3 regions of the Cytobacillus dafuensis genome follow, and region 2 is predicted to be linked to each of the others. Evidence: a T-box and tRNA genes for the amino acid it is inferred to sense, from the RefSeq annotation. Region 2 holds a T-box; the other regions hold tRNA genes.
The links. The T-box of region 2 lies ahead of pheS (phenylalanine--tRNA ligase subunit alpha). A T-box ahead of a tRNA ligase gene usually reads a tRNA of that ligase, here a tRNA-Phe.
Positions count from the first base shown of each region.

Region 1 (9,316 bases), 1.7 Mb from region 2:
TTTAGATTTGAGAATAAAACTATATTATAAGAGATGAAATAAACCTTTTTGCAAGGTGATCAGCCCATTCAAAAAAGGATGCTGGAAACTGTGGTCAAGCCATCGTTTCAAACATCCTTTTCATTTGATTATATTCTTCCAAAGCCTTCTCCAAAAACATCTCGAACATCATGTATAGCAACAAATGCGCTCTTGTCTGCATCGTTAACAATTTTCTTCAGCTTAACGACTTCTTGTTTGCTTATCACAATATATAAAATATCTTTTTGCATTTTTGTATAGTAGCCGCTGCCGGCAAAAACGGTCACACCTCTGTTCATCTTATCATTCACTTGCTGTGCAATTTCGTCCGGCACATCAGATATGATCGTTACAGCCTTTTTAGGATTTAACCCTTCAATAATGAACTCCATGACCTTCGTACCAATATAAAGCATCATAATCGTAAGCATCAGCTTTTCAGCACCGATAATAAAATACGAAGAAAATGCGACAATTAGATCAAAAAATAACAAACCATAGCTTATACTCCAGCCGAGATATTTATGTGTGATTCTTGCTAAGATCGTCGTACCGGCAGTTGTTCCGCCAACACGAATGATTAAGCCTATTCCTATACCTACGAAGAGGCCGCCGAAGATCGCATTCACGACTATTTCATCTGATGGAATGCTCCAGCCCTTCGTTAAATGCAAGAATAGAGAATGAAGTACAACAGCAATAATCGTATAAATCGTTGTCGTTTTACTTAAAAATCTATAGCCAACAATCAACAGAAGTGAATTAAGTACTAAGTTCACTAAACCTGGAGACCATTCAAATAGATAATACGCAATAATGGTGATCCCAGTCACTCCGCCTTCTCCGAGCTCGTTTGGAATAATAAATAGATTAACTCCTAGTGCAAAAATCAATGAGCCTAACGCTATAAAAACAATATCTACTATCCTTTTTTTCATTACACGCCACCCTTTAATATCCAATTATCTGCACATACAGAATCATCCTATTATACTCGTATATTATTCTCGTTTCAACACCACTGAAGAAAGGATTACGGATAAAAGTTTGGTACTATGTGAAAAATATCTTCATCGTGCAAATGTATTTTTCGCATGGATTCAAGTGACAGTCAGTGCCAATACAAGCACAGAGCCTTTTACAATATCAAATGCATTGTCCGCTTATATACAACAATATCCTTCCCTTTTGTCGCTTCATTCCATGAAAATTCCCCCAATAGACTTTTGATATTTTCTATAAATCTTGGATATATAAGAAAAGTTGTCGCAGTCCGGATTTTTGTCACAGAAGAAGGTTGGGTGCCGGTTATTTAGAAAAGCTGGTTTTATATTCTCTTTTTTCAGCTTGTAGTGGTCTCAGGAACTCTTTATGAGACCGCTTTTTCTCTTTTTTCTGCTTGAGATGGTCTCATGAACTCTCTATGAGACCACTTTTTCTCTTTTTTCTGCTTGAGATGGTCTCAGGAACTCACTATGAGACCGCTTTTTCTCTTTTTTCTGCTTGAGATGGTCTCATGGACTCTTTATGAGACCGCTTTTTCTCTTTTTTCTGCTTGTGGTGGTCTCATGAACCCTTTATGAGACCGCTTTTTCTCTTTTTTCAGCTTGAGATAGTCTCATGAGATAGCTGTCGTTACCATTGATTTCCAACTTCGGCTATAACAAAGGAATCTCTATTAACATTTAAGTCTATTAAAGCTCATACAAATGATATAAATTTGTGTCCAAAAGAAAAATGATTAAAATTCATATGAAATAATATGGGAGTTGTCATCATGGCGATTCTTTTTTTTTAGGATTTAAGTTAGAGAAAGTAATAAGAATAGATGGGGGATTTTAATATATGTATATGCAGGAAGAAATTAAGGACAAAAATGGCTCCGCAGGTAGGACTCGAACCTACGACCGATCGGTTAACAGCCGATAGCTCTACCACTGAGCTACTGCGGAATAATTATATAGAAATGGTGGGCCTAAATGGACTCGAACCATCGACCTCACGCTTATCAGGCGTGCGCTCTAACCAGCTGAGCTATAGGCCCACATTATGGAGCGGGTGAAGGGAATCGAACCCTCATCATCAGCTTGGAAGGCTGAGGTTTTACCACTAAACTACACCCGCAAATAAATAATATTCATCTGTATGGAGGCGGCAACCGGATTTGAACCGGTGATAAAGGTTTTGCAGACCTCTGCCTTACCACTTGGCTATGCCGCCAACAAAAAATGGCTGGGCTAGCTGGATTCGAACCAACGCATGACGGAGTCAAAGTCCGTTGCCTTACCGCTTGGCTATAGCCCATTGAAGGTTCATCATGAATATCCTCTTTGAGTTTGCTTCATGAATAATCACCGCAGGAACATTTAATTGCAAATGAATGCGCTACCGTGTAACTACTTCTGTAGTTAAATATTCCGACATCATCTAAATACTTGTACTTATGTCAATAAAAAGTATTATGGGGCGGCTGATGGGAATCGAACCCACGAATGTCGGAACCACAATCCGATGCGTTAACCACTTCGCCACAACCGCCATAATTATTGGCAGGGGTAGTAGGAATCGAACCCACACTGGAGGTTTTGGAGACCTCTGTTCTACCTTTAAACTATACCCCTATAATGGTGGTGGGGGACGGATTCGAACCGCCGAACCCACAGGGAGCGGATTTACAGTCCGCCGCGTTTAGCCACTTCGCTACCCCACCATATTCAGTAAAAAGGTATAAAAATGGTGGCTCAGGACGGAATCGAACCGCCGACACAAGGATTTTCAGTCCTTTGCTCTACCGACTGAGCTACTGAGCCACAAATAAACTATATATCAACAGTAGTTTTTAACTACTGAAAAAAATGGCGGTCCGGACGGGACTCGAACCCGCGACCTCCTGCGTGACAGGCAGGCATTCTAACCAACTGAACTACCGGACCATATTGCGGGGACAGGATTTGAACCTGCGACCTTCGGGTTATGAGCCCGACGAGCTACCGGACTGCTCCACCCCGCGACAATAATATTTATAAGATTTTTCCTATGCTCCTAGAGAGTATTAGGACTGTCCCGATCTCAGAAAGCTGATTCAAGCAGCTACTCGATCGGTACAACTCGCAGTTTATTCAGTGAAGTAACGCTCGTTGCTCCACCCCGCGACAATAATATTTAATAAATGGAGGAGGAAAGGGGATTCGAACCCCTGCGCGGTTTGACCCGCCTGTCGGTTTTCAAGACCGATCCCTTCAGCCGGACTTGGGTATTCCTCCGAATAATAAGATTCTATTAAAGCATGGTAGCGGCAGAGGGGATCGAACCCCCGACCTTACGGGTATGAACCGTACGCTCTAGCCAGCTGAGCTACGCCGCCTAATCAAACTAAAAAGAATTATGTTATATGGTGGAGCCTAGCGGGATCGAACCGCTGACCTCCTGCGTGCAAGGCAGGCGCTCTCCCAGCTGAGCTAAGGCCCCATTATTAAGTAGATAGCATGGTCGGGAAGACAGGATTCGAACCTGCGACCCCTTGGTCCCAAACCAAGTGCTCTACCAAGCTGAGCTACTTCCCGTTTGTAAATGGCGCGCCCGAAAGGAGTCGAACCCATAACCTTCTGATCCGTAGTCAGACGCTCTATCCAATTGAGCTACGGGCGCACGCTTGTATATGTGGTGTCGATGATCTTAAGACCTGTGTCTGTTAGTTCCGCACACCAGCAATAATTGGAGCGGAAGACGGGATTCGAACCCGCGACCCCCACCTTGGCAAGGTGGTGTTCTACCACTGAACTACTTCCGCAAATTATCTGGTGAGCCATGAAGGACTCGAACCTTCGACCCTCTGATTAAAAGTCAGATGCTCTACCGACTGAGCTAATGGCTCGAAAAAAAATGAATTTTCCTAAATTTCGTTTTAAGTCGTAATTGTGCTTCAAATCTCTTTGTGATTTGTCGCAGATTACTACAGCTTACTATTCAAGGATGTATCGCTCTGTACTGCAAGCTTCCGTAATCCTCTACCGACTGAGCTAATGGCTCGTTCTAGAGTGCCGGCCAGAGGACTTGAACCCCCAACCTACTGATTACAAGTCAGTTGCTCTACCAATTGAGCTAGGCCGGCATATAAATTATGGTGGAGGATGACGGGATCGAACCGCCGACCCCCTGCTTGTAAGGCAGGTGCTCTCCCAGCTGAGCTAATCCTCCATATTGGTGACCCGTACGGGATTCGAACCCGTGTTACCGCCGTGAAAGGGCGGTGTCTTAACCGCTTGACCAACGGGCCAACTAATTTTGGCAAAAAAATAACCCTTATTAGGGTTTGGCCTGGCGACGTCCTACTCTCACAAGGGGACAGCCCCTAACTACCATTGGCGCTGAAAAGCTTAACTTCCGTGTTCGGGATGGGAACGGGTGTGACCTTTTCGCTATCGCCACCAGACCATTTTTAGTTAAAAGGATTATTCCTTCAAAACTAGATAACTGACAATCATCATTTAAAATTTTATTGTCCAGCTTCGGCTCCTAACTTCTCGGTCGTTTCGATCCATCTCTACAAATCCAAAACCGGGATTTGCATAGCTGGCTCTCCAACGCCTCTCGAAGCTAAGCAGTCGCCTACGCTTTTCTATTTGGTTAAGTCCTCGACCGATTAGTATTTGTCAGCTCCACGTGTCACCACGCTTCCACCTCAAACCTATCAACCTGATCATCTTTCAGGGGTCTTACTAGCTTGACGCTATGGGAAATCTCATCTCGAGGGGGGCTTCATGCTTAGATGCTTTCAGCACTTATCCCTTCCGCACATAGCTACCCAGCGATGCTCTTGGCAGAACAACTGGTACACCAGCGGTGCGTCCATCCCGGTCCTCTCGTACTAAGGACAGCTCCTCTCAAATTTCCTGCGCCCACGACGGATAGGGACCGAACTGTCTCACGACGTTCTGAACCCAGCTCGCGTACCGCTTTAATGGGCGAACAGCCCAACCCTTGGGACCGACTACAGCCCCAGGATGCGATGAGCCGACATCGAGGTGCCAAACCTCCCCGTCGATGTGGACTCTTGGGGGAGATAAGCCTGTTATCCCCGGGGTAGCTTTTATCCGTTGAGCGATGGCCCTTCCATGCGGAACCACCGGATCACTAAGCCCGACTTTCGTCCCTGCTCGACTTGTAGGTCTCGCAGTCAAGCTCCCTTATGCCTTTACACTCTTCGAATGATTTCCAACCATTCTGAGGGAACCTTTGGGCGCCTCCGTTACTTTTTAGGAGGCGACCGCCCCAGTCAAACTGCCCACCTGACACTGTCTCCCACCCCGATCAGGGGTGCGGGTTAGAATTTCAATACAGCCAGGGTAGTATCCCACCGATGCCTCCACCGAAGCTAGCGCTCCGGCTTCCAAGGCTCCTACCTATCCTGTACAAGCTGTACCGAAATTCAATATCAGGCTACAGTAAAGCTCCACGGGGTCTTTCCGTCCTGTCGCGGGTAACCTGCATCTTCACAGGTACTATAATTTCACCGAGTCTCTCGTTGAGACAGTGCCCAGATCGTTACGCCTTTCGTGCGGGTCGGAACTTACCCGACAAGGAATTTCGCTACCTTAGGACCGTTATAGTTACGGCCGCCGTTTACTGGGGCTTCAATTCAGAGCTTCGCTTGCGCTAACCCCTCCTCTTAACCTTCCAGCACCGGGCAGGCGTCAGCCCCTATACTTCGCCTTACGGCTTCGCAGAGACCTGTGTTTTTGCTAAACAGTCGCCTGGGCCTATTCACTGCGGCTCATCCGGGCTATTCACCCAAATGAGCACCCCTTCTCCCGAAGTTACGGGGTGATTTTGCCGAGTTCCTTAACGAGAGTTCTCTCGCTCACCTTAGGATTCTCTCCTCGCCTACCTGTGTCGGTTTGCGGTACGGGCACCTTTTCCCTCGCTAGAGGCTTTTCTTGGCAGTGTGGATTCAGGAACTTCGGTACTTTATTTCCCTCGCCGTCACAGCTCAGCCTTTATGCAAGCGGGATTTGCCTCGCTTGCAGCCTAACTGCTTGGACGCGCTATTCCAGCAGCGCGCTTACCCTATCCTCCTGCGTCCCCCCATTGCTCAAACGGTAAAGAGGTGGTACAGGAATATCAACCTGTTGTCCATCGCCTACGCTTTTCAGCCTCGGCTTAGGTCCCGACTAACCCTGAGCGGACGAGCCTTCCTCAGGAAACCTTAGGCATTCGGTGGATGGGATTCTCACCCATCTTTCGCTACTCATACCGGCATTCTCACTTCTAAGCGCTCCACCAGTCCTTACGGTCTAGCTTCAACGCCCTTAGAACGCTCTCCTACCACTGACATCGTAGATGTCAATCCACAGCTTCGGTGATACGTTTAGCCCCGGTACATTTTCGGCGCAGAGTCACTCGACCAGTGAGCTATTACGCACTCTTTAAATGGTGGCTGCTTCTAAGCCAACATCCTGGTTGTCTAAGCAACTCCACATCCTTTTCCACTTAACGTATACTTTGGGACCTTAGCTGGTGGTCTGGGCTGTTTCCCTCTTGACTACGGATCTTATCACTCGCAGTCTGACTCCCATGGATAAGTCTTTGGCATTCGGAGTTTGTCTGAATTCGGTAACCCGATGAGGGCCCCTAGTCCAAACAGTGCTCTACCTCCAAGACTCTTACTACATGAGGCTAGCCCTAAAGCTATTTCGGAGAGAACCAGCTATCTCCAAGTTCGATTGGAATTTCTCCGCTACCCACACCTCATCCCCGCACTTTTCAACGTGCGTGGGTTCGGTCCTCCATCCAGTGTTACCTGGACTTCAACCTGGACATGGGTAGGTCACCTGGTTTCGGGTCTACGACCACATACTCATTCGCCCTATTCAGACTCGCTTTCGCTGCGGCTCCGTCTCTTCAACTTAACCTCGCATGTAATCGTAACTCGCCGGTTCATTCTACAAAAGGCACGCCATCACCCGTTAATGGGCTCTGACTACTTGTAGGCACACGGTTTCAGGATCTCTTTCACTCCCCTTCCGGGGTGCTTTTCACCTTTCCCTCACGGTACTGGTTCACTATCGGTCACTAGGGAGTATTTAGCCTTGGGAGATGGTCCTCCCTGCTTCCGACGGGATTTCACGTGTCCCGCCGTACTCAGGATCCACTCTGGAGGGAACGAAGTTTCAACTACAGGGCTTTTACCTTCTATGGCCGGCCTTTCCAGACCTGTTCATTTACCTCGTTCCTTTGTAACTCCGTGTAGAGTGTCCTACAACCCCAAGAGGCAAGCCTCTTGGTTTGGGCTAATCCCGTTTCGCTCGCCGCTACTCAGGGAATCGCGTTTGCTTTCTCTTCCTCCGGGTACTTAGATGTTTCAGTTCCCCGGGTCTGCCTTCAATACCCTATGTATTCAGGTAAAGATCCTATCCCATTACGGATAGGGGGTTCCCCCATTCGGAAATCTCCGGATCAAAGCTTACTTACAGCTCCCCGAAGCATATCGGTGTTAGTCCCGTCCTTCATCGGCTCCTAGTGCCTAGGCATTCACCGTGCGCCCTTTCTAACTTAACCTACTTCGGCCAACGATTAACGTTGTCCTCATGGTTTGTACTCTTACTCAATGAATAAATAAGAGAGAAAACTAAAATGGCGATTACTCGGTTATTCTTCTTCATTTCATTATCTAGTTTTCAAAGAACAAAAGTTTTGAGAGATTATTCTCTCAAAACTGAACGAACAAGAAACGTCTTATTTAAGAAGTATGAAATACTTCTATATATCCTTAGAAAGGAGGTGATCCAGCCGCACCTTCCGATACGGCTACCTTGTTACGACTTCACCCCAATCATCTGTCCCACCTTAGGCGGCTGGCTCCTTACGGTTACCCCACCGACTTCGGGTGTTACAAACTCTCGTGGTGTGACGGGCGGTGTGTACAAGGCCCGGGAACGTATTCACCGCGGCATGCTGATCCGCGATTACTAGCGATTCCGGCTTCATGCAGGCGAGTTGCAGCCTGCAATCCGAACTGAGAATGGTTTTATGGGATTCGCTTAACCTCGCGGTCTCGCAGCCCTTTGTACCATCCATTGTAGCACGTGTGTAGCCCAGGTCATAAGGGGCATGATGATTTGACGTCATCCCCACCTTCCTCCGGTTTGTCACCGGCAGTCACCTTAGAGTGCCCAACTGAATGCTGGCAACTAAGATCAAGGGTTGCGCTCGTTGCGGGACTTAACCCAACATCTCACGACACGAGCTGACGACAACCATGCACCACCTGTCACTCTGTCCCCCGAAGGGGAACGCCCTATCTCTAGGGTTGGCAGAGGATGTCAAGACCTGGTAAGGTTCTTCGCGTTGCTTCGAATTAAACCACATGCTCCACCGCTTGTGCGGGCCCCCGTCAATTCCTTTGAGTTTCAGCCTTGCGGCCGTACTCCCCAGGCGGAGTGCTTAATGCGTTAGCTGCAGCACTAAGGGGCGGAAACCCCCTAACACTTAGCACTCATCGTTTACGGCGTGGACTACCAGGGTATCTAATCCTGTTCGCTCCCCACGCTTTCGCGCCTCAGTGTCAGTTACAGACCAGAAAGTCGCCTTCGCCACTGGTGTTCCTCCACATCTCTACGCATTTCACCGCTACACGTGGAATTCCACTTTCCTCTTCTGCACTCAAGTTCCCCAGTTTCCAATGACCCTCCACGGTTGAGCCGTGGGCTTTCACATCAGACTTAAGGAACCACCTGCGCGCGCTTTACGCCCAATAATTCCGGACAACGCTTGCCACCTACGTATTACCGCGGCTGCTGGCACGTAGTTAGCCGTGGCTTTCTGGTTAGGTACCGTCAAGGTACCGCCCTATTCGAACGGTACTTGTTCTTCCCTAACAACAGAGTTTTACGATCCGAAAACCTTCATCACTCACGCGGCGTTGCTCCGTCAGACTTTCGTCCATTGCGGAAGATTCCCTACTGCTGCCTCCCGTAGGAGTCTGGGCCGTGTCTCAGTCCCAGTGTGGCCGATCACCCTCTCAGGTCGGCTACGCATCGTTGCCTTGGTGAGCCGTTACCTCACCAACTAGCTAATGCGCCGCGGGCCCATCTGTAAGTGATAGCCGAAGCCATCTTTCAGCTTTCCTACATGTGTAGAAAAGAATTATCCGGTATTAGCTCCGGTTTCCCGAAGTTATCCCAGTCTTACAGGCAGGTTGCCCACGTGTTACTCACCCGTCCGCCGCTAACTTGCGAGAGCAAGCTCTCACAAGTCCGCTCGACTTGCATGTATTAGGCACGCCGCCAGCGTTCGT
Region 1 is NZ_CP042593.1:415,220-424,535, reverse strand. It holds gene FSZ17_RS02225 (YitT family protein) at 129-959, opposite strand; tRNA gene FSZ17_RS02220 (tRNA-Asn) at 1,899-1,973, opposite strand; tRNA gene FSZ17_RS02215 (tRNA-Ile) at 1,989-2,065, opposite strand; tRNA gene FSZ17_RS02210 (tRNA-Gly) at 2,072-2,145, opposite strand; tRNA gene FSZ17_RS02205 (tRNA-Cys) at 2,168-2,241, opposite strand; tRNA gene FSZ17_RS02200 (tRNA-Gln) at 2,251-2,325, opposite strand; tRNA gene FSZ17_RS02195 (tRNA-His) at 2,484-2,559, opposite strand; tRNA gene FSZ17_RS02190 (tRNA-Trp) at 2,569-2,642, opposite strand; tRNA gene FSZ17_RS02185 (tRNA-Tyr) at 2,647-2,731, opposite strand; tRNA gene FSZ17_RS02180 (tRNA-Phe) at 2,756-2,831, opposite strand; tRNA gene FSZ17_RS02175 (tRNA-Asp) at 2,878-2,954, opposite strand; tRNA gene FSZ17_RS02170 (tRNA-Met) at 2,958-3,031, opposite strand; tRNA gene FSZ17_RS02165 (tRNA-Ser) at 3,192-3,284, opposite strand; tRNA gene FSZ17_RS02160 (tRNA-Met) at 3,309-3,385, opposite strand; tRNA gene FSZ17_RS02155 (tRNA-Ala) at 3,414-3,489, opposite strand; tRNA gene FSZ17_RS02150 (tRNA-Pro) at 3,508-3,584, opposite strand; tRNA gene FSZ17_RS02145 (tRNA-Arg) at 3,593-3,669, opposite strand; tRNA gene FSZ17_RS02140 (tRNA-Gly) at 3,737-3,811, opposite strand; tRNA gene FSZ17_RS02135 (tRNA-Lys) at 3,820-3,895, opposite strand; tRNA gene FSZ17_RS02130 (tRNA-Thr) at 4,060-4,132, opposite strand; tRNA gene FSZ17_RS02125 (tRNA-Val) at 4,143-4,218, opposite strand; tRNA gene FSZ17_RS02120 (tRNA-Glu) at 4,223-4,297, opposite strand; rRNA gene rrf (5S ribosomal RNA) at 4,337-4,453, opposite strand; rRNA gene FSZ17_RS02110 (23S ribosomal RNA) at 4,644-7,578, opposite strand; rRNA gene FSZ17_RS02105 (16S ribosomal RNA) at 7,794-9,316, opposite strand, start outside.
Region 1: it encodes a tRNA-Phe, which carries the amino acid that the T-box ahead of pheS (phenylalanine--tRNA ligase subunit alpha) is inferred to sense. The anticodon was not compared.

Region 2 (9,316 bases):
TTTTTATTGAAAAAGAAGTAGAATTGTTTCTTTCTAAAAAATATAAAATTATTCTCTACCACAGTTATTGTTAGCTGTGGTAGTTTTTGTATTGGCTATTATATTATTTTTAAAATCATCTGCCCTATTAATAAACAAAGAATTGTAATTAATAAGGTTTTTGCTATTTTCAAAGATAATTTTGGCAAAACAATTAGACCGATTTGAGAACCAATAATAGAGCCGAAAGCCATTGCGATGGCATAGGGCCATTGTAAAAAGCCTGTTTGGTAATAGATGATAAAACCTCCTGTACAACTTCCGAAAATTAAAACTCTTGTCAATTGAACAGCTTTTATATAAGTGTGGTGTTTTTTTATATAATATAGTATTCCAAATGTTGATGACCCAGGACCAAACCCTCCATCATAGCAAGCAATAAAAAAGGGTAAAAGTAATTGCCAAATTTTATTAGACGGCACTTTTTCCTTTGTTTGTAAGGTTTCTAGCCACTTTTTATTTTTAACCGTAACAACCAATGCAATAAAAAGAAAAATGAATGCAATGATATTCATATTTTGTTCGGATATATTTGCTGTAAATAATGCTCCTGCTGTTCCTCCTATACATGCTACAAATAAGTTTTTCATGATATCTATTGCACTAAGGTGCTTATTAAATACGAGATAGAATACACTTGAAAATGCAGCAATCCCTGACGAAAATTTATTTGTGGCTATGCTTGTTTGAATTGGAATACCAACAAACATCATTGCAGGCAGCGTAATGAGACCTCCTCCACCAGCTAGAGTACCTACAAAGGATGATACGATTCCAATTAATATTAAAATCAGCAAATGATATTTTAAGAACTCTATCTTTGGAAAAAAACTAACATAACTTAGAAATATTCCAACTGAAAGAAGGAATAAAATAATCGATTTCTTTTTCATAAAATAGCTCCTTTTTAATTGTTAATAAAAGGATATATAATGATTATTGATAAATCTAATATATGTTTTTGTTCGAAACATAAAAATAATTTATGAATGAGGTGGTATTTTGAATCTCCATGCATTACGAATTTTTACAAAAGTAGCCTCTATGAAAAGTGTTACAAAGGCAGCTGAAGCCATTTCAATAAGCCAGCCTGCTGTAACGATTCAAATAAAAAACTTAGAAAAGGAAATAGGGTTAAAACTAATGAAAACAGAAGGGAGAGGGATAAAGCTAACTAATGAAGGAGAGTATCTACTTGGGAGAGCAGAACAATTATTTGAGATGGAAAAATATATCGAAAAGAAGCTTGTTCATCTTAGAAATGGAGAATTAGCAGAATTAAAAATCTCCTCTACGAATGTCCCAGCAAATTTTTTATTACCAACTTGGTTAGGTAGATTCAAAAAAGAGTTTCCATTAATAAACGTAAATCTGTTTAGTGGTAATTCAGATTCAGTAATAGAACAGCTGCTTCACTATAGGGCAGATATTGCCTTCGTTGTGAAGGAGGAGTGGATCGAACCAGAAGTAAACAAATTCCATCTATTGGACATAGATTATTGGTTTATTGTCCCTCATGGGCATAAATATGATGGGAAAGAGGTACTATTAAAGGATTTAATGGCAGAACCGTTTATATTTAGAGAAGAAGGAAGTTCTACAAGAGAATTGCTATTCTCTTTATGCAGGGTTCATCGAGTACCTGTTCCTAATATCGGATTACAATTTCATGGTTTGAATGAATCGCTGCGTTCCGTTATGGCCGGATATGGAGTAATGATTGCTCCTTCATTAGGGGTTGAAGAATATGTAAAACGTAAGGAAGTCGGCAGAGTTAAGGTAAAAGGAGTTGAAATAAGCCGGCCTGTATTTCTTTGCAGCAGAAAAAGTGATGCTAGTATTTCAAATAATGTTAAGAAATTTACTGAGTTTGTGAAAAATATTTATCTATTAGAAGGAAGCCAGTTTTAATCAGCTAATAATTGCTCTTTTATAAGTACAAAATAAAAAAGCAAATTTTCAACTTGAAATTTTTTTTTGAATAAATAGGAAATTTAAGTTTAAGACTTATGTATAATATCGCATAAGAAAAGCTCAGTTTTTCTAATAATTCTTTATATTCATGATTGTCTTTTGTATAATAAAATTGAAAATATATTAAGGGAGTCGAAATAATGACAAAACTAGATGCAACATTAACGATGCTTAAGGAATTAACCGATGCAAAAGGGATTCCTGGCAATGAGCGCGAACCGCGTGAAGTGATGAAAAAATACATAAGTGAATATGCTGATGAAGTAACAACAGATGGTCTTGGAAGTTTAATCGCGAAAAAGGTTGGGAAGGAAGGCGGCCCGAAAATTATGGTTGCCGGTCACTTAGACGAAGTTGGCTTCATGGTTACAAATATTGATGAAAAAGGTTTTCTTCGTTTTCAAACGGTTGGTGGCTGGTGGTCTCAAGTAATGCTTGCCCAACGTGTAACGATTGTGACAAGTAAAGGGGATATCACAGGAGTTATCGGATCAAAGCCCCCTCATATTCTTTCACCAGAAGCGCGTAAAAAGCCCGTTGAAATTAAGGAAATGTTCATTGATATCGGTGCTTCTAGCCGTGAAGAAGCGCAAGGCTGGGGAGTAAAACCAGGTGATATGGTTGTTCCATACTTCGAATTTACAGTAATGAATAATGAAAAGATGCTGCTGGCAAAAGCATGGGATAACCGTATAGGCTGTGCGATCGCCATTGATGTATTAAAGGCTTTAAAAGGCACTGACCATCCGAATGTTGTTTATGGAGTTGGAACAGTGCAAGAGGAAGTCGGACTACGTGGTGCTCGTACATCTGCTCAAAAAATAGAGCCAGATATTGCATTTGGTGTTGATGTAGGAATTGCTGGAGATACACCAGGAGTTACGGAAAAAGAAGCACTAAGTAAAATGGGAAAAGGTCCACAAATTATTCTCTATGATGCATCAATGGTTTCTCATAAAGGTTTGCGCGACTTTGTAACAGAAACGGCAGATGAATTAAATATACCTTATCAATTTGATGCGGTTCCTGGTGGTGGTACAGATTCAGGTGCAATTCATTTAACACATAACGGTGTACCTGCGCTGTCTATCACAATCGCAACTCGTTATATTCATTCTCATGCTGCCATGCTTCATCGAGATGATTATGAGAATGCAGTTAAGCTTATTGCGGAAGTTATCAAGCGTTTGGATAGAGAAACAGTTAATAAGCTTACATTTCATTGATCATATTATTTAAGAAAGTTCATTTTCAAATTTTAATATAAAAATGCTAGTAAATGTAAAACTTAATAAAAAATACCGCTTGTTTATGAATAGCAAGCGGTATTTTTTATTAATGGGAATGTTTAATTATTAGCGCACTAAATAGCTGTAAAATTTCGATGAGCTTTTGCTTAAAAAATGGTTAAAAGCCTTTCGCTATTTTAATCCGCTCTCCAACGTTTGCAGCATTTCCTGCTGATCCTGTTCAGAGGAATTTTTCCAGATTACTTCAAACAATACCCCTAAACCAGGTAGCATTTTTTCTTCCCCGTTTTGAATAGCATCAACAATTGTATCCTTCAGTTCATCCTTTGTATTGCCGGAAACATTGTGTATAATTGCATTTCGTAAGTTTAAGTTCATTTCTTGCCCTCCTTAAAATGATTCAATTCGTTATTATGTTTTCTATTTTTGGATTTATTATGTATTTGAAATGGGCTATAATAAGAAAATTGATATAAAAGCTGAAGGGATTTGTCAGTCGTGGGGCAGGGTCCAGCGTGCAGACAATTCTCTACCATAAAATTTACATTTACATTTTATTATAAATAGAAGGAGTGAGAGTGTGAAATATATTCACTCTGCTAGTAACCCACAAGTGAAGCAATGGAGAAAACTTTTAACAAAAAAGGAACGCGACAAGACAGGTACCTATTTAGTTGAAGGATTTCATCTTGTCGAAGAGGCATTATCAAGTGAGCAAATGATCGAAATCATTGTAGGAGAAAATACTGGCCTTCCCCCTTCCTGGGATTATGGGGATATACCAGTTACAATGGTAACGAACGAAATTATTCAAAGCCTATCAGATACAGAAACTCCCCAAGGGGTTATTGGTGTATGCCGCCAACAGACATTTGATGCTGCTAATGTAGAAGGACATCGTTTCTTGCTGATCGATGCAGTACAGGACCCTGGCAACTTAGGTACAATGATTCGGACTGCAGACGCAGCTGGAGTTGATGCAGTCATAGTCGGGGAAGGAAGCGTTGATATTTTCAATCCAAAGGTGCTCCGCTCTGCCCAAGGCAGCCATTTTCACCTTCCTATTATTAGAGGGGAATTGGCTGAATGGATTCAAAAGCTTAAAGAAAAGAATATCCCTGTGTATGGCACTGCTTTAGAAAACGCAAAAGTATATACGGAGATACAAAGCTCAGAAACATTTGCTTTAATTGTTGGCAATGAAGGAAGCGGTGTAAGGAAGTCTGTATTAGCGGAAACAACAGAAAATCTGTACATCCCCATTTACGGAAAAAGTGAATCATTGAATGTCGCGATTGCGACTGGAATTTTGCTATATTCCTTAAGAAAGTAAAAATGGGCGATTATTTTTGTGAAACCGTTTGAAACAATGTGAAGAATATACTATAATTAACAGCAAAATTATATGTAATAAAACAATGACGGAGAAAAGTAGCTTGCAAGGAACTTTTCAGGGAGAGAATGCCTTAGACTGAGAGCATTTTCATGGGATTGCAAATGAACATTCACCTCCAGAGTTGACATCGGGACCATTGATTTGCTTATTTTAGTTAGATATTATCTAGGCTTATCATTGTAAAGATGTACCGGCTTAAGCCGTTATCTTAATGAAGCGAATACATAAAGCTGTCTATATATGCTTTTTGTGTTAAAAAGGGTGGTACCGCGAATCCAAAACCTCGTCCCTTTATAGGGATTAGGTTTTTTATTTTGCAAAAAAACAGGAATTGAAGGAGGATTTTTAAGATGCAAGAGCGTTTAAAAGAATTGCAAATTGAAGCGTTGGAAAAAATTAACCAAGCATCTGATCTAAAAGAATTGAACGATATTCGTGTATCGTACTTAGGGAAAAAAGGACCGATTACGGAAGTTTTAAAAGGGATGGGTAAATTATCTGCTGAGGAGCGCCCAAAAATGGGAGCACTTGCAAATGAAGTTAGAGATGCTATTGCTGCAGGCATTGAAGAGAAACAAAAGCATTTAGAAGAAGCCGCTGTTCAAGCAAAACTTGCGCTTGAGAAAATCGATATTACTTTACCAGGGCGTTCAGTTAAAACTGGAAATCATCACCCGTTAACACGTATCGTCGAGGAAATTGAAGATCTATTCATTGGTATGGGCTATACAGTAGCTGAAGGTCCAGAAGTGGAAAAGGACTATTATAACTTTGAGGCATTAAATTTACCGAAAGATCACCCAGCTCGTGATATGCAGGATTCATTCTATATTACTGATGAGATTCTTCTTCGTACTCAAACCTCTCCTGTACAAGCGAGAACAATGGAGAAGCATAAAGGGAAAGGGCCAGTTAAAATTATTTGCCCTGGTAAAGTATTCCGTCGTGATAATGATGATGCAACCCATTCACATCAGTTTATGCAAATTGAGGGACTTGTAGTAGATGAAAACATTCGTATGAGTGATCTAAAAGGAACATTAGAAGTGTTTGCCAAGAAATTATTTGGGGAAGATCGAGAAATTCGTTTGCGCCCAAGCTTTTTTCCATTCACTGAACCCTCAGTTGAGGTCGATGTATCCTGCTTTAAATGTGGTGGAAAAGGCTGTAATATATGCAAAAAAACTGGCTGGATCGAAATTCTAGGAGCAGGAATGGTTCATCCAAATGTATTAGAAATGTCAGGCTTCGATTCAAAGAAATACTCAGGCTTTGCTTTCGGAATGGGAGTTGAACGGATTGCCATGCTGAAATACGGTATAGATGATATTCGTCACTTCTATACAAATGATGTACGTTTCTTAAAACAATTTTCTATTCAAGAATAAGAAGCTAGACAAAAGAACAAAAAGGAGGACTATAAATGTTTGTATCATATAAATGGCTGCAGGATTATGTAGATTTATCAGGCATTACTCCCACTGAGCTTGCAGAAAAAATTACGAAGAGCGGGATTGAAGTTGAAGGCGTAGAAGTACTAAATGAAGGTATTCGTGGTGTTGTTGTTGGGCATGTCCTGGAAAGAGAACAACATCCGAATGCGGATAAATTAAATAAATGCTTAGTGGATATCGGCGAGGGTGAACCTGTTCAAATTATTTGTGGTGCCGCGAATGTTGATAAAGGTCAAAAAGTTGCAGTTGCTACTGTAGGAGCGGTTCTTCCAGGTAACTTCAAGATCAAAAAGGCGAAGCTGCGCGGAGAAGAATCAAATGGCATGATTTGCTCTCTTCAAGAGCTTGGAATAGAAAGCAAGCTTATAGCTAAGGAGTATTCTGAAGGAATTTATGTTTTCCATCAAGATGCTGAAGTAGGGACAGATGCGATCGATCTTTTACATCGCGATGACCAAGTTTTAGAATTAGGCTTAACACCTAATCGTTCTGATTGCTTAAGTATGCTTGGAGTTGCTTATGAAGTCGCTGCTGTTTTAGGAAGAGAAGTTAAGCTTCCAGAAACAGAGTTTGCTGAGTCTAATGAAAAAGCTTCTGATTACATTCGTGTTGATATAGAAGCAACAGAAGATAACCCTTTATACATTGCAAAAATGATTAAAAATGTAAAAATTATGCCATCACCTTTATGGATGCAAGGCCGTTTAATGGCATCAGGCATTCGTCCGCATAATAATGTGGTGGATATTACGAACTATATTTTGCTCGAATACGGTCAGCCGCTTCATGCATTTGACTATGACCGTCTAGGTTCAAAGCAAATTCTTGTTCGCCGTGCAAAAGATGGAGAAATCATCCAAACATTAGATGAAGCGAAAAGGGAATTAACTTCAGATCATCTTCTCATAACAAATGGCCAAGAACCAGTTGCACTTGCTGGTGTAATGGGAGGTTTGGATTCTGAGGTACAATCTGATACCAAAACAGTTCTTCTAGAATCAGCTTATTTTAAAGGTGCAACAGTTAGAAAAGCGTCTAAAGATCATAATCTACGCAGTGAGGCAAGTGCGCGTTTTGAAAAAGGAGTAGATCCAAATAGAGTAAGAGCGGCAGCTGAAAGGGCTGCGCATCTATTGGCAAAATATGCTGATGGAGAAGTATTAGCAGGCTCTGTTGAAGCAAATACGCTTAAAGTAGAACCTACTGTTGTCTCTGTTACATTAGAGAAAATTAATCGCGTGCTTGGATTAGAATTAGAAATCAAGGAAGTTGTTGATATTTTTTCACGCCTTCAATTTGAAACAAGTACAGATAACAATACAATTATTGTCACTGTGCCTACCCGCCGTGGCGATATTACAATTGAAGAGGATTTAATCGAAGAAGTAGCAAGGCTTTTTGGCTATGATAATTTAAAATCAACTCTGCCAATTGGTTCAGCAACTCCAGGACATCTGACTGCTTATCAAAATAAGCGCCGCATTGTCCGCAGATTCCTTGAAGGAGCAGGATTAAATCAAGCGATTACGTATTCCCTTACAAGCGGATTAAAAGCAACTCAATTTGCATTAGAAAATCGTGAACCAATTCGCTTAGCTATGCCAATGAGTGAGGACCATAGCACACTTAGATTAAGTATTGTTCCCCAGCTTTTAAGTGTCTTAAAATATAATTCTGCCCGCCAAAATGAAAATTTAGCCATGTATGAAATTGGGGATGTATTCCTTTCACAAGGAACAGATGAATTACCTGAACAACACGAGCATCTTGGAGGTGCTATTACAGGCTTATGGCACAGCCAACCTTGGCAGGGTGAGAAGAAACCTGTTGATTTCTTTGTAGTTAAAGGAATCCTTGAAGGTTTATTTGCTAAGCTAGGTCTAGAAAAAGCAATTGAATTCCGTCAAGCTGAAAAAGAGGGCATGCATCCTGGAAGAACAGCTGAAATTTATTTATCAGGTTCATCTATAGGTTTTGTTGGTCAAACACACCCAACAGTTGAAAAGGAATATGATTTAAAAGAAACATATGTGTTTGAACTTTCATTGAAAGCTATTTTAGAAGCTGAAGTTGAACCACTTCATTATCAATCTATACCACGCTACCCTTCAATTACTCGTGACATTGCACTTGTTGTTGATAAGGATAAAGCAGCAGGGGAGTTAGAAAGCATCATTATTGATGCAGGCGGGGCATTATTAAAAGAAGTTCATGTCTTTGATCTTTACGAAGGTGATCGTATGGAAGCAGGCAAGAAGTCAATCGCCTTCTCTCTTAAATATTTCGATCCAGAACGAACTTTAACGGATGAAGAAGTTGTGAAAGCTCATGATAAAGTTTTACATGCAGTAAAGGTAAAAGCAGGAGCGGTATTAAGAGGATAAAAATAAACTGTCTCTCAGTTAATCTTTGACTGAGAGACAGTTTATTTTATATATGAGACAAACGGTAATGATCAACCCGAATGACTCCAGTACCATCCTGTTTTAGAGTAACAGGAATCATTTACTATCTGAGGATACCTCTTGTGAAAAAGTATCATTTAATGTTGGATATTAAATCTTTTTCTCTTCAAGCTCTTTTTTTCCTTCAGAATCGTCAATGTCATCCATTATACCCTTAGTAGAGTTTTTGAACTCTTTCAATGATTGCCCCATTGCACGCCCGATTTCAGGAAGCTTTTTAGGACCAAAAATAATAAGCGCAAGAACGAGTATGATGATTAAACCTGGTATTCCAATGTTTGAAAACATGAATATCACATCCTATTTCTTAAGATAATATTGCACCAAATTCTTCCTTCTTTTTACACTTAACACATTTTTCACTTTGATCTACTAGTGTTTGATAATTATTATTACATATCTTGCATGTTTTTATTAGAAGAGAATGAGCCACTTCAGTTGCAGACATAATTCTTTCTTGAATCGTTATAGCTTTTTCAGGACATATATCTTGGCAAAGCATACAGCCTGAACACTTTTGAGCTGAAATTGTAAAACTTGTATCGTTTATTTGAAAACAATTTTTTTTGCAGAGCTTTTGGCATGCTTTACAAAGAGTGCATTTACTCAAATTTACTGACACTTCTATAAATTGATGTTTTGGGTATAATTTTGCTATATCTAGCTCTTCATGATTAAAACGCCATTTAGCAGGTGTCATTTGCTTCAAAGTTGATTGAGCTTCATTTTTCCAAAATG
Region 2 is NZ_CP042593.1:3,617,171-3,626,486, reverse strand. It holds gene FSZ17_RS17315 (sulfite exporter TauE/SafE family protein) at 99-932, opposite strand; gene FSZ17_RS17310 (LysR family transcriptional regulator) at 1,042-1,950, shown strand; gene FSZ17_RS17305 (M42 family metallopeptidase) at 2,154-3,239, shown strand; gene sspI (small acid-soluble spore protein SspI) at 3,435-3,641, opposite strand; gene FSZ17_RS17295 (TrmH family RNA methyltransferase) at 3,844-4,596, shown strand; T-box leader at 4,673-4,953, shown strand; gene pheS (phenylalanine--tRNA ligase subunit alpha) at 5,010-6,047, shown strand; gene pheT (phenylalanine--tRNA ligase subunit beta) at 6,083-8,497, shown strand; gene tatA (twin-arginine translocase TatA/TatE family subunit) at 8,669-8,866, opposite strand; gene FSZ17_RS17275 (4Fe-4S binding protein) at 8,886-9,316, opposite strand, start outside.

Region 3 (9,316 bases), 230 kb from region 2:
ATCAGCATGCCGCGGTGAATACGTTCCCGGGCCTTGTACACACCGCCCGTCACACCACGAGAGTTTGTAACACCCGAAGTCGGTGGGGTAACCGTAAGGAGCCAGCCGCCTAAGGTGGGACAGATGATTGGGGTGAAGTCGTAACAAGGTAGCCGTATCGGAAGGTGCGGCTGGATCACCTCCTTTCTAAGGATATATAGAAGTATTTCATACTTCTTAAATAAGACGTTTCTTGTTCGTTCAGTTTTGAGAGAATAATCTCTCAAAACTTTTGTTCTTTGAAAACTAGATAATGAAATGAAGAAGAATAACCGAGTAATCGCCATTTTAGTTTTCTCTCTTATTTATTCATTGAGTAAGAGTACAAACCATGAGGACAACGTTAATCGTTGGCCGAAGTAGGTTAAGTTAGAAAGGGCGCACGGTGAATGCCTAGGCACTAGGAGCCGATGAAGGACGGGACTAACACCGATATGCTTCGGGGAGCTGTAAGTAAGCTTTGATCCGGAGATTTCCGAATGGGGGAACCCCCTATCCGTAATGGGATAGGATCTTTACCTGAATACATAGGGTATTGAAGGCAGACCCGGGGAACTGAAACATCTAAGTACCCGGAGGAAGAGAAAGCAAACGCGATTCCCTGAGTAGCGGCGAGCGAAACGGGATTAGCCCAAACCAAGAGGCTTGCCTCTTGGGGTTGTAGGACACTCTACACGGAGTTACAAAGGAACGAGGTAAATGAACAGGTCTGGAAAGGCCGGCCATAGAAGGTAAAAGCCCTGTAGTTGAAACTTCGTTCCCTCCAGAGTGGATCCTGAGTACGGCGGGACACGTGAAATCCCGTCGGAAGCAGGGAGGACCATCTCCCAAGGCTAAATACTCCCTAGTGACCGATAGTGAACCAGTACCGTGAGGGAAAGGTGAAAAGCACCCCGGAAGGGGAGTGAAAGAGATCCTGAAACCGTGTGCCTACAAGTAGTCAGAGCCCATTAACGGGTGATGGCGTGCCTTTTGTAGAATGAACCGGCGAGTTACGATTACATGCGAGGTTAAGTTGAAGAGACGGAGCCGCAGCGAAAGCGAGTCTGAATAGGGCGAATGAGTATGTGGTCGTAGACCCGAAACCAGGTGACCTACCCATGTCCAGGTTGAAGTCCAGGTAACACTGGATGGAGGACCGAACCCACGCACGTTGAAAAGTGCGGGGATGAGGTGTGGGTAGCGGAGAAATTCCAATCGAACTTGGAGATAGCTGGTTCTCTCCGAAATAGCTTTAGGGCTAGCCTCATGTAGTAAGAGTCTTGGAGGTAGAGCACTGTTTGGACTAGGGGCCCTCATCGGGTTACCGAATTCAGACAAACTCCGAATGCCAAAGACTTATCCATGGGAGTCAGACTGCGAGTGATAAGATCCGTAGTCAAGAGGGAAACAGCCCAGACCACCAGCTAAGGTCCCAAAGTATACGTTAAGTGGAAAAGGATGTGGAGTTGCTTAGACAACCAGGATGTTGGCTTAGAAGCAGCCACCATTTAAAGAGTGCGTAATAGCTCACTGGTCGAGTGACTCTGCGCCGAAAATGTACCGGGGCTAAACGTATCACCGAAGCTGTGGATTGACATCTACGATGTCAGTGGTAGGAGAGCGTTCTAAGGGCGTTGAAGCTAGACCGTAAGGACTGGTGGAGCGCTTAGAAGTGAGAATGCCGGTATGAGTAGCGAAAGATGGGTGAGAATCCCATCCACCGAATGCCTAAGGTTTCCTGAGGAAGGCTCGTCCGCTCAGGGTTAGTCGGGACCTAAGCCGAGGCTGAAAAGCGTAGGCGATGGACAACAGGTTGATATTCCTGTACCACCTCTTTACCGTTTGAGCAATGGGGGGACGCAGGAGGATAGGGTAAGCGCGCTGCTGGAATAGCGCGTCCAAGCAGTTAGGCTGCAAGCGAGGCAAATCCCGCTTGCATAAAGGCTGAGCTGTGACGGCGAGGGAAATAAAGTACCGAAGTTCCTGAATCCACACTGCCAAGAAAAGCCTCTAGCGAGGGAAAAGGTGCCCGTACCGCAAACCGACACAGGTAGGCGAGGAGAGAATCCTAAGGTGAGCGAGAGAACTCTCGTTAAGGAACTCGGCAAAATCACCCCGTAACTTCGGGAGAAGGGGTGCTCATTTGGGTGAATAGCCCGGATGAGCCGCAGTGAATAGGCCCAGGCGACTGTTTAGCAAAAACACAGGTCTCTGCGAAGCCGTAAGGCGAAGTATAGGGGCTGACGCCTGCCCGGTGCTGGAAGGTTAAGAGGAGGGGTTAGCGCAAGCGAAGCTCTGAATTGAAGCCCCAGTAAACGGCGGCCGTAACTATAACGGTCCTAAGGTAGCGAAATTCCTTGTCGGGTAAGTTCCGACCCGCACGAAAGGCGTAACGATCTGGGCACTGTCTCAACGAGAGACTCGGTGAAATTATAGTACCTGTGAAGATGCAGGTTACCCGCGACAGGACGGAAAGACCCCGTGGAGCTTTACTGTAGCCTGATATTGAATTTCGGTACAGCTTGTACAGGATAGGTAGGAGCCTTGGAAGCCGGAGCGCTAGCTTCGGTGGAGGCATCGGTGGGATACTACCCTGGCTGTATTGAAATTCTAACCCGCACCCCTGATCGGGGTGGGAGACAGTGTCAGGTGGGCAGTTTGACTGGGGCGGTCGCCTCCTAAAAAGTAACGGAGGCGCCCAAAGGTTCCCTCAGAATGGTTGGAAATCATTCGAAGAGTGTAAAGGCATAAGGGAGCTTGACTGCGAGACCTACAAGTCGAGCAGGGACGAAAGTCGGGCTTAGTGATCCGGTGGTTCCGCATGGAAGGGCCATCGCTCAACGGATAAAAGCTACCCCGGGGATAACAGGCTTATCTCCCCCAAGAGTCCACATCGACGGGGAGGTTTGGCACCTCGATGTCGGCTCATCGCATCCTGGGGCTGTAGTCGGTCCCAAGGGTTGGGCTGTTCGCCCATTAAAGCGGTACGCGAGCTGGGTTCAGAACGTCGTGAGACAGTTCGGTCCCTATCCGTCGTGGGCGCAGGAAATTTGAGAGGAGCTGTCCTTAGTACGAGAGGACCGGGATGGACGCACCGCTGGTGTACCAGTTGTTCTGCCAAGAGCATCGCTGGGTAGCTATGTGCGGAAGGGATAAGTGCTGAAAGCATCTAAGCATGAAGCCCCCCTCGAGATGAGATTTCCCATAGCGTCAAGCTAGTAAGACCCCTGAAAGATGATCAGGTTGATAGGTTTGAGGTGGAAGCGTGGTGACACGTGGAGCTGACAAATACTAATCGGTCGAGGACTTAACCAAATTGATTACTCGAATTCTTCTTCTACATTATCTAGTTTTGAGAGAATAAAAAATTTCTCTTGAAAAAATTTAAAAAGACGATATAATAAATATTGTCTTTAAAAAATAGTCTGGTGGCGATAGCGAGAAGGTCACACCCGTTCCCATCCCGAACACGGAAGTTAAGCTTCTCAGCGCCGATGGTAGTTTGGGGCTGTCCCCATGTGAGAGTAGGACGTCGCCAGGCGTAAACGGAGGATTAGCTCAGCTGGGAGAGCACCTGCCTTACAAGCAGGGGGTCGGCGGTTCGATCCCGTCATCCTCCACCATATTTGTAATGCCGGCCTAGCTCAATTGGTAGAGCAACTGACTTGTAATCAGTAGGTTGGGGGTTCAAGTCCTCTGGCCGGCACTCTTGAGCAATCATTTTATTATGAGCCATTAGCTCAGTCGGTAGAGCATCTGACTTTTAATCAGAGGGTCGAAGGTTCGAGTCCTTCATGGCTCACCATTTAAATAATGCGGGTGTGGCGGAATTGGCAGACGCACCAGACTTAGGATCTGGCGCCGCAAGGCGTGGGGGTTCGACTCCCTTCACCCGCACCATTTAAATAATGCGGAAGTAGTTCAGTGGTAGAACACCACCTTGCCAAGGTGGGGGTCGCGGGTTCGAATCCCGTCTTCCGCTCCAAAAGTGCCGGGGTGGCGGAACTGGCAGACGCACAGGACTTAAAATCCTGCGGTAGGTGACTACCGTACCGGTTCGATTCCGGTCCTCGGCACCATTTATATTAATAATGCGCCCGTAGCTCAATTGGATAGAGCGTCTGACTACGGATCAGAAGGTTATGGGTTCGACTCCTTTCGGGCGCGCCATAATATCATAAAAAACGGGAAGTAGCTCAGCTTGGTAGAGCACTTGGTTTGGGACCAAGGGGTCGCAGGTTCGAATCCTGTCTTCCCGACCATCTAAAACAATGGGGCCTTAGCTCAGCTGGGAGAGCGCCTGCCTTGCACGCAGGAGGTCAGCGGTTCGATCCCGCTAGGCTCCACCATTAAATAAATATATACAATCATTTGGCGGTGTAGCTCAGCTGGCTAGAGCGTACGGTTCATACCCGTAAGGTCGGGGGTTCGATCCCCTCCGCCGCTACCAAATGTAATATCTATTGCTTAAATATGATGCAATTATGGACCTTTAGCTCAGCTGGTTAGAGCAGACGGCTCATAACCGTCCGGTCGTAGGTTCGAGTCCTACAAGGTCCACCATATTGTTTTTATTCGGAGGAATACCCAAGTCCGGCTGAAGGGATCGGTCTTGAAAACCGACAGGCGGGTCAAACCGCGCAGGGGTTCGAATCCCCTTTCCTCCTCCATTGTTAAATATTTTATTGTCGCGGGGTGGAGCAACGAAGCGTTACTTCACTGAATAAACTGCGAGTTGTACCGATCGAATTGCTGCTTGAATCAGCTTTCTGAGATCGGGACAGTCCTACTACTATTTAGTAGCATAGGATAAATCTTATAAATATTATTGTCGCGGGGTGGAGCAGTCCGGTAGCTCGTCGGGCTCATAACCCGAAGGTCGCAGGTTCAAATCCTGTCCCCGCAATATGGTCCGGTAGTTCAGTTGGTTAGAATGCCTGCCTGTCACGCAGGAGGTCGCGGGTTCGAGTCCCGTCCGGACCGCCATTATTATATTATTTGGCTCAGTAGCTCAGTCGGTAGAGCAAAGGACTGAAAATCCTTGTGTCGGCGGTTCGATTCCGTCCTGAGCCACCATTTATTTTGCCGTTAATTCATACAGCTAATGATGGCGATTGTGGCGAAGTGGTTAACGCATCGGATTGTGGTTCCGACATTCGTGGGTTCGATTCCCATCAGTCGCCCCATATAGATTTGCGGGTGTAGTTTAGTGGTAAAACCTCAGCCTTCCAAGCTGATGATGAGGGTTCGATTCCCTTCACCCGCTCCATAATGTGGGCCTATAGCTCAGCTGGTTAGAGCGCACGCCTGATAAGCGTGAGGTCGATGGTTCGAGTCCATTTAGGCCCACCATTTTTATATATAATTATTCCGCAGTAGCTCAGTGGTAGAGCTATCGGCTGTTAACCGATCGGTCGTAGGTTCGAGTCCTACCTGCGGAGCCATTATGGGGAAGTACTCAAGAGGCTGAAGAGGCGCCCCTGCTAAGGGTGTAGGTCGCGTAAGCGGCGCGAGGGTTCAAATCCCTCCTTCTCCGCCATATTATTGGCCCGTTGGTCAAGCGGTTAAGACACCGCCCTTTCACGGCGGTAACACGGGTTCGAATCCCGTACGGGTCATATAAAAGAGCTGTCAACAATATTGTTGGCAGCTCTTTTATTATAGATTTTTAATATTTCACGATTGTAGCTGATCTAAATGAGCAATTATAATAATTTTGTGGTCCTCAATCAAACTTCTGATCTTTTTCAAGCAGCTTCCTGCCTGGATTTTCTAAATCAAATTCAGATGTAATTCCCGTAGAAGGTCCTCGGAATATTTCACCAGTGGCCATTATTTTTCCATCTGGAGGTCCAAATACAGGAATTTTTATTTCGTTTTTCGTTGCCTCTTTAATTAAAAAATCTTCTTCCCTATTACTCAAATTACTATTCCTCCTTTATATATTTATTATTCCTTTATTCTAATTTGTCATTAAATGCAATAAATTATGTCGAAACGGCGAGATTCATTTTGAATATTTTCGATTATTATCATATCTTCAAAACTGTTGTCAAAATCTTTAGAAAATCTTTACGAGGTCTTTTCTGTAAACAAGCGAATATAATCATGGAAGTGTGGTTTAAAGGAGAGGATTTACATGAATACTGTATCTCCAACCGATTATGAGATGCATTTATTCCATGAAGGTACTTTATATGAAGGTTTTCGACTCTTTGGTTCTCACGTCATTAAGCAGGAGGATAAAGTTAGTACAAGGTTTTGTTTGTGGGCACCAAACGCAGAAATTATCAGATTAGTCGGTGATTTTAATGATTGGAATGGAGAGGGCTATCCCTTACATAGAGTTAATAATGAGGGTATTTGGGTGATCGATATAGATCACAATTTACAAGGAGCGTTATATAAATATGAAATCTTTACAAAAGAAGGTAATCGTTTTTTGAAATCAGATCCCTTTAGTTATTATTCAGAAATTAGACCAGGTACAGCATCTATTGTCTATTCCCTTGAAGATTATAAATGGAATGACCATATTTGGATGCAGAAAAGAGAGAAGAAAAATTTGCTTGCAGAACCTGTTGCGATTTATGAAGTTCATTTAGGCTCTTGGAGGAAACGGGCAGATGGATCATTTCTATCATATAAGGAGTTGGCACATACATTAATTCCTTACGTCGTGGAGCATGGCTTTACACATATTGAATTATTACCCCTTATTGAGCATCCGCTCGACGAATCGTGGGGCTATCAAGGAACTGGATACTATTCTGTTACAAGCAGGTACGGAACTCCGCATGATTTTATGTTTTTTATTGATCAATGCCATCAAAAAGGCATTGGGGTTATACTCGATTGGGTTCCTGGCCATTTTTGCAAGGATGCGAATGGATTACACCAGTTTGATGGTTCATATTTATATGAATATGAAAACGAGTGGGATCGGGAAAATATGATTTGGGGTACGGCAAATTTCGATCTTTCAAAAAACGAAGTGCAAAGCTTTCTAATTTCGAATGCAATTTTTTGGATGGAATATTATCATATCGATGGTTTTCGGTTAGATGCAGTGGCAAATATTTTATTTTGGCCGAATCGTTATGAAAAAAGTGAGAGCCCATTTGGTATTCAGTTTTTGCAAAAATTAAATCAGGTCGTTTACGATCGAGACCCATCCTTCCTTTTGATGGCCGAGGATTCGACTGACTGGCCACAGGTTACGTTTCCTACACAATATGGCGGATTAGGCTTCCATTACAAATGGAATATGGGGTGGATGAATGATGTTCTATGCTATATGGAAACTAGCCCAGAATCAAGGTCTCATGCTCATGGGAAAATGACTTTTTCGTTGTTATATGCGTTTAAAGAAAACTTTGTTCTCCCGCTTTCTCATGATGAAGTTGTTCATGGAAAAAAATCTCTTTTAAACAAAATGCCTGGTGATTACTGGGAAAAGTTTGCACAGATGCGTTTGCTTCTTAGTTATATGATTGCACACCCAGGAAAAAAGCTCCTATTTATGGGGTCTGAATTAGGGCAATTTGCAGAATGGAAGGATAAGGAACAGCTTGATTGGCATTTATTAGATTATGAAATGCATCAAAAAATGAATGTTTTTGTTAAAGAGCTTCTCAAACTATATAGTCGTTCTAGGCCGTTTTATGAATTAGATTTTCTACAGGATGGATTCGAATGGATTGATGTAAATAATTATCAGCAATCAATCTTTTCTTTTATCCGCTTTGGAAAAAGAGAGGATGAGCACCTTGTAGTGATCTGTAATTTTAAAGATCAAGCTTATGATGAATATCAAGTAGGTGTGCCAAAATACGGATCCTATCGGGAAATTTTTAATAGTGACCGAGAAGTATTTGGCGGTTCAAATTGTATTAATAAAAAAGTCTTAAAGACAGAAAATCAAGCGTATCATGGGAAGCCATACTCAGTAAAAATGACAATCGCACCATTTAGCGTATCCATATTACGTCCTGTTAAACATAGGAAGGAGAGGAAGGGAAATGGCAAAGAAAAAGTGTGTAGCCATGTTACTGGCAGGGGGAAAGGGAAGCAGGCTTCATTCATTGACACAAAATCTAGCTAAGCCAGCAGTGCCTTTTGGAGGTAAATATCGAATCATTGATTTTACCTTAAGCAATTGCACGAATTCTGGCATTGATACTGTTGGTGTCCTCACCCAATATCAGCCACTTGTCTTAAATTCCTATATAGGAATCGGCAGTGCATGGGATTTGGATCGTAGAAACGGTGGTGTTACTGTCTTACCCCCATATAGTGAATCGTCTGAAGTAAGGTGGTATACGGGAACAGCAAGTGCGATCTATCAAAATTTAAATTATTTAAAGCAATACGATCCAGAATATGTATTGGTTTTATCAGGTGATCATATTTATAAAATGAATTATGAGCTGATGCTTGATTATCACATAGAAAAAGGGGCAGATGCGACGATCTCGGTCATTGAAGTTCCGTGGGAGGAAGCAAACAGATTTGGCATTATGAACACAAGCGATGATATGAAAATAATCCAATTTGAGGAGAAGCCCACTGGACCGAAAAATAATCTAGCTTCGATGGGAATATATATATTTAATTGGAGGCTCTTAAAAGAATATTTAGAAATAGATGCCTTAAATCCAGATTCAAGTCATGATTTTGGCAAGGATATCATTCCTATGTTGTTAGAAGAAAAGAAACATTTATTTGCCTATCCATTTAAAGGGTATTGGAAGGATGTAGGGACGGTAAAAAGCCTATGGGAAGCAAATATGGATTTATTAGATGAAAAATGTGAATTAAACCTATTTGATTATGACTGGCGGATTTACTCCGTTAACCCTAATCATCCGCCTCAATATATATCCACTGAAGCACGAGTAAAGTGTTCCTTAATCAATGAAGGCTGCACAGTGGAGGGGGAGGTTGAAAAATCCGTCCTCTTTCAAGGGGTAATGATTGGCAAAGGATCGTTTATACGTGAAACAGTCATCATGCCAAATGCAAAAATAGGCCAAAATGTTTTTATCGAAAATGCGATTATTCCATCCAATATGAGTATACCAGATGGAATGGTTATTAGAGGCTCTGAGGAGAAGGATAAGATTGTATTAGTTTCTAATGAAATGCTGCAAAAATTTGTTTCATAAAGTGAAACTTCCATCAGTGGGGGTTTTTCGACGCACAGGACGTGCTAGTGCCGACGTTGCCACAGGACGTGGCGTTCTTAGTCGGCTTCATCCCCACTGATGGTTAGTTGAACCAATCACGCTCAAAA
Region 3 is NZ_CP042593.1:3,847,373-3,856,688, reverse strand. It holds rRNA gene FSZ17_RS18475 (16S ribosomal RNA) at 1-186, shown strand, start outside; rRNA gene FSZ17_RS18470 (23S ribosomal RNA) at 402-3,336, shown strand; rRNA gene rrf (5S ribosomal RNA) at 3,446-3,562, shown strand; tRNA gene FSZ17_RS18460 (tRNA-Val) at 3,569-3,644, shown strand; tRNA gene FSZ17_RS18455 (tRNA-Thr) at 3,655-3,727, shown strand; tRNA gene FSZ17_RS18450 (tRNA-Lys) at 3,751-3,826, shown strand; tRNA gene FSZ17_RS18445 (tRNA-Leu) at 3,837-3,921, shown strand; tRNA gene FSZ17_RS18440 (tRNA-Gly) at 3,932-4,006, shown strand; tRNA gene FSZ17_RS18435 (tRNA-Leu) at 4,012-4,100, shown strand; tRNA gene FSZ17_RS18430 (tRNA-Arg) at 4,115-4,191, shown strand; tRNA gene FSZ17_RS18425 (tRNA-Pro) at 4,207-4,283, shown strand; tRNA gene FSZ17_RS18420 (tRNA-Ala) at 4,295-4,370, shown strand; tRNA gene FSZ17_RS18415 (tRNA-Met) at 4,395-4,471, shown strand; tRNA gene FSZ17_RS18410 (tRNA-Ile) at 4,508-4,584, shown strand; tRNA gene FSZ17_RS18405 (tRNA-Ser) at 4,599-4,691, shown strand; tRNA gene FSZ17_RS18400 (tRNA-Met) at 4,854-4,927, shown strand; tRNA gene FSZ17_RS18395 (tRNA-Asp) at 4,931-5,007, shown strand; tRNA gene FSZ17_RS18390 (tRNA-Phe) at 5,022-5,097, shown strand; tRNA gene FSZ17_RS18385 (tRNA-His) at 5,132-5,207, shown strand; tRNA gene FSZ17_RS18380 (tRNA-Gly) at 5,217-5,290, shown strand; tRNA gene FSZ17_RS18375 (tRNA-Ile) at 5,297-5,373, shown strand; tRNA gene FSZ17_RS18370 (tRNA-Asn) at 5,391-5,465, shown strand; tRNA gene FSZ17_RS18365 (tRNA-Ser) at 5,470-5,560, shown strand; tRNA gene FSZ17_RS18360 (tRNA-Glu) at 5,568-5,639, shown strand; gene FSZ17_RS18355 (hypothetical protein) at 5,747-5,944, opposite strand; gene glgB (1,4-alpha-glucan branching enzyme) at 6,161-8,125, shown strand; gene FSZ17_RS18345 (glucose-1-phosphate adenylyltransferase) at 8,043-9,188, shown strand.
Region 3: it encodes a tRNA-Phe, which carries the amino acid that the T-box ahead of pheS (phenylalanine--tRNA ligase subunit alpha) is inferred to sense. The anticodon was not compared.